2 regions of the Pseudoalteromonas sp. Z9A4 genome follow, and region 2 is predicted to be linked to the other one. Evidence: predicted binding sites of a transcription regulator. Region 2 holds the regulator's gene; the other holds the start of a gene.
What was found. Region 2 encodes MetJ, which represses methionine synthesis genes. Its sites were predicted from a motif close to TAGACGTCTAGACGTCTA; they were not measured.

Region 1: the regulator MetJ is predicted to act here: its motif matches at 1,178-1,195, upstream of metK (methionine adenosyltransferase).

Annotation. Positions count from the first base shown of each region.
Region 1 is NZ_WTLA01000014.1:49,074-51,553, reverse strand. It holds gene tkt (transketolase) at 1-992, opposite strand, end outside; gene metK (methionine adenosyltransferase) at 1,297-2,448, shown strand.
Region 2 is NZ_WTLA01000018.1:17,611-20,090, reverse strand. It holds gene GQR54_RS13250 (malic enzyme-like NAD(P)-binding protein) at 1-1,066, shown strand, start outside; gene metJ (met regulon transcriptional regulator MetJ) at 1,149-1,469, opposite strand; gene metB (cystathionine gamma-synthase) at 1,759-2,480, shown strand, end outside.

The DNA of each region.
Region 1 (2,480 bases), on a different contig from region 2:
TTGTTAATACGACGCTTGTATTCAGCTGCAAGCTCTGGGTATGCTTTTGCGTATGCTGCAAATTTTTCGTCCCAGCTTGATTCAAGCTGTTGACCTTTTTCTTTGCTATCCCATTGTGCGTAAATATCATCAGGAATTTCGAACGCATCGCCAGTCCAACCTAAAAATTCGCGAGACGCTTTAATTTCGTCATCACCTAGTGGAGCACCATGACAATCGTGGCTACCTGATTTGTTAGGTGAACCATAACCAATAATTGTTTTACAACAAATTAGTGATGGCTTGTCGGTTACACTTTTAGCCTCTGCAATTGCAGCACTTACAGCATCGCTGTCGTGGCCATCAACACCACTAATCACATGCCAACCGTACGCTTTAAAGCGCGCTGGTGTATCATCGGTAAACCAACCTTCTACTTCACCATCGATTGAAATGCCGTTGTCATCCCAAAACGCAACAAGTTTACCAAGGCCTAATGTGCCTGCAAGTGAACCTGCTTCATGTGAAATACCTTCCATAAGGCAACCGTCGCCCATAAATGCATAGGTAAAGTGATCAACAATATCGTGACCTTCACGGTTAAACTGTGCAGCTAGCGCTTTTTCAGCAATTGCCATACCTACGGCATTTGTGATCCCTTGACCTAATGGACCCGTAGTAGTTTCAATTCCTGGTGCATAGCCATATTCAGGGTGACCTGGTGTTTTAGAATGCATTTGACGGAAGTTTTTAATTTCGTCCAGTGGTAAGTCGTAACCACTTAGGTGCAATAGAGAATAGATAAGCATTGAACCGTGGCCGTTTGAAAGAATAAATCTGTCACGGTCAGCCCACTCTGGATTCGTTGGGTTATGTTTTAGATAATCGCGCCATAATACTTCTGCGATATCAGCCATGCCCATAGGGGCTCCAGGGTGACCAGATTTGGCCTTTTGTACTGCGTCCATTGACAAGACGCGAATAGCATTTGCAAGTTCTTTGCGAGATGGCATGAATTCTCCTACCTTTATGTGTATTTGCGCGGGTATTTATGTGTTTGTTTATGCACCCAAGTAACTTGGGTTCGTTTATACCGACCATTCTTACTTATTGTGGGGGCTGTGTGCAATTAAAAACCCTATAAAAGTGAGGCATTATGAATATTTTTTAAGACCAAAAAGTTATTAGTAATTTTATTTAGACGTCTAGGCGTAAAAACACTATGCAAGGTGTTTTGTTTTCGATAAAATACGCCCCTTAATTTTTTAGCGCTAATACCGACGTTTGTGAAGCGCAATATTTGTGAGCAGAATTACAATGGCAAAACATTTATTTACTTCTGAATCAGTTTCTGAAGGTCATCCGGATAAAATCGCCGATCAAATCTCTGATGCGGTACTTGATGCTATCCTAGAGCAAGACTCTCATGCCCGTGTTGCATGCGAAACTTACGTAAAAACCGGTATGGTTATGGTTGGTGGTGAAATCACTACTAGCGCATGGGTTGATATCGAAGAAATTACACGTAAAACAATTCGTGACATTGGCTACACAAATTCAGACATGGGCTTTGATGCCGATTCATGTGCAATTTTAAACACTATTGGTAAACAGTCTCCAGACATTAACCAAGGTGTTGACCGTACTAGCCCAGAAGAGCAAGGCGCTGGCGACCAAGGCTTAATGTTTGGTTACGCATGTAACGAAACAGAAGTACTAATGCCTGCTCCAATTACTTACTCACACCGTTTAGTACAGCGCCAAGCGCAAGTACGCAAAAGCGGCGAGCTTAACTGGTTACGTCCAGATGCAAAATCTCAAGTTACTTTTGCATACGAAAACGGTAAGCCAGTAGGTATTGATGCTGTTGTACTTTCTACTCAGCACAGCGAAGACATTTCGCAAAAAGATTTAGTAGAAGCTGTGATGGAAACAATCATCAAGCCGGTACTTCCTGCAGAACTTATTACAAGTGCAACTAAGTTTTTCATTAACCCAACAGGTCGCTTTGTAATTGGCGGACCAATGGGTGACTGTGGTTTAACTGGTCGTAAAATTATTGTAGATACATACGGTGGTATGGCTCGTCACGGTGGTGGTGCATTCTCTGGTAAAGATCCATCAAAAGTTGACCGTTCAGCAGCATACGCTGCACGTTACGTTGCTAAAAACATTGTTGCTGCTGGTCTTGCTGACAAGTGTGAGCTACAAGTTTCTTACGCTATTGGTGTTGCAGAGCCTACTTCTATCAGCGTTGAAACGTTTGGTACAAGCAAGCTAGAAGAAAGCCGTTTAATCGAGCTTATTCGTGAACACTTTGACCTACGCCCTTACGGCTTAATTCAAATGCTTGATTTAGAGCGCCCTATCTACCTTCCTACAGCGGCTTACGGCCACTTTGGTCGTGACGAATTCCCTTGGGAACGTACAGATAAAGCAGACGCACTTCGCGCAGCCGCCGGTCTTTAAGCCAAAATTGTTGTAGTAAATTAAAAACGGCC
Region 2 (2,480 bases):
TACTGGTAAAGGTAACATGGTTGCGGTTATTACTAATGGTACTGCAATTCTAGGCCTTGGTAATTTAGGTCCTTTAGCGTCTAAGCCTGTAATGGAAGGTAAAGCGTTATTGTTTAAACGTTTTGCAGGGCTTGATTCTATCGATATTGAAGTTAAGCACAAAACAACAGAAGACTTTATTAATACGGTTGCCAATATTGCCGACACATTCGGTGGCATTAACCTTGAAGATATTAAAGCACCAGAGTGTTTTGAAATTGAAAAAGCATTAATAGAGCGTTGTAGCATTCCTGTTTTTCATGACGATCAACACGGTACTGCCATTGTAACGGCTGCTGGTATGTTAAATGCGCTAGAAGTACAAGGTAAGTCAATTGAAGATGCAATTATTGTATGTTTAGGTGCAGGCGCTGCCGCTGTTGCGTGTATGGAGCTGTTAATTAAGTGTGGCGCACTGCGTGAACACATTTATATGCTTGACCGCAAAGGTGTTATTCATACCCGCCGCGATGACTTAAATGAATACAAACAGCTTTTTGCTAATAATACCGATAAGCGTACATTGCAAGATGTAATTGCAGATGCAGATGTATTTGTGGGTGTTTCTGGCCCTAACTTATTAGCGGCTGAAGATTTAAAGCTAATGGCTGCAAAACCAGTTGTGTTTGCATGTTCAAACCCAGATCCTGAGATTGATCCTGCTCTTGCGCACGGCGCACGCAACGATTTAATCATGGCAACAGGGCGCTCTGATTACCCTAACCAAGTTAATAATGTTTTATGTTTCCCGTTTATTTTCCGTGGTGCGCTTGATGTACGTGCAAGCGCTATTAACGATGAAATGAAAATTGCTGCAGTAGATGCTATTCGAAGTATTGCCAAAGAGCCAGTACCTGCAGAAGTTTTAAAAGCCGCTGGTGTAGATAAACTAGAATTTGGTGCGCAGTATATTATTCCAAAACCAATGGATCCACGTTTACTGCCGCGTATAGCAAGAGCTGTTGCACTTGCTGCTATTGAGTCAGGTGTTGCACAAATTGAGCTACCTGAAAACTATATGCAGTAAATCTATATAGTAGAGCTATGCAATAAAATTTAGACATAAAAAAACCTCAGTAATTACTGAGGTTTTTTTATCTTTGTAATATTTATTCTTCGTTTAAAACGGGTACTTCTAGACCCATTTCTTGCATTATTTTTTTAACTTCTTCTGGCACTTTTTCGGCGTTATCTTTACGTAAGTCATCATCATTTGGTAAAGGTTGGCCAGTAAAAGCATGCAAAAATGCCTCACATAGCAATTCACTATTTGTAGCATGGCGAAGGTTATTGATTTGACGACGTGTACGTTCGTCAGTTAATACCTTTAATACATTTAGCGGGATCGAAACGGTGATCTTTTTAACTTGCTCTGATTTTTTACCGTGTTCTGCGTATGGGTGAATATACTCACCATTCCATTTAGCCATAAGATGTATCGTTGCCTCAGATTATTAATTTCTCACACGGTATAAAAAGCGTGTAAATATGCGTGAAATTCTATCGATTTAAAAAAGATAGTCAAATAATAGATACCGATCTATCTTAATAAGCCTATTGTAGGTGTAAAGATAAGCACACTTTTATGAGCTAAAATGTGTTATTCGCAGAGGCCTCTTCTACTTTTAGCCATCTAGAGCTTTAAAATACTTTGACTTATCAAAACGGATAACTTACTCTTTTAGACGTCTAAACATCCAAATTAATCAGGTGACGAATATGAGCGAAAAAAACAAAGCGACCATTGCTGTACGTAACGGCGTTGATGCTGATAAACATCATGGTGCGGTGGTACCGCCAATTTATTTATCGACTACTTATTCGTTTGCCGACTTTGATACTAAGCGTGAGTATGATTATGGTCGTAGCGGTAATCCTAATCGTGATATTTTAGCTGAGACGCTTGCTAAGCTTGAAGGTGGCGCTCGTGGCATAATTTCAGCTACAGGCATGGCTGCCGTGCATTTAGCTACTCAGCTACTTAATAGTGACGATACGTTAGTAATTCCGCATGATTGTTATGGTGGCAGCTATCGTTTATTTACATCTTTACAAAAACGCGGGCTACTAAAGCTCGAAATATTAGATTTAACAAAAGAAGAAAGCCTTCAACAAATTTTAGTAATTAAACCTAAGCTTATTTGGATAGAAACCCCAAGTAACCCAGTACTTCGTTTAACAGATATTAAAGCGGTTACCGATGTGGCTAAGCAATGCGGAGCTTTGGTTGCCGCAGATAACACGTTTTTGTCGCCGGCTTTACAAAACCCTATTAAATTTGGTGTAGATATTGTGGTGCATTCAACCACTAAATACATTAACGGACACTCAGATGTAGTAGGCGGCGCTGTTATTGCCGCAACACAAGAGTTAGGCGATGAGCTTGCTTGGTGGGCTAATAACATTGGTATTACGGGTGCGCCTTTTGATAGCTATTTAAC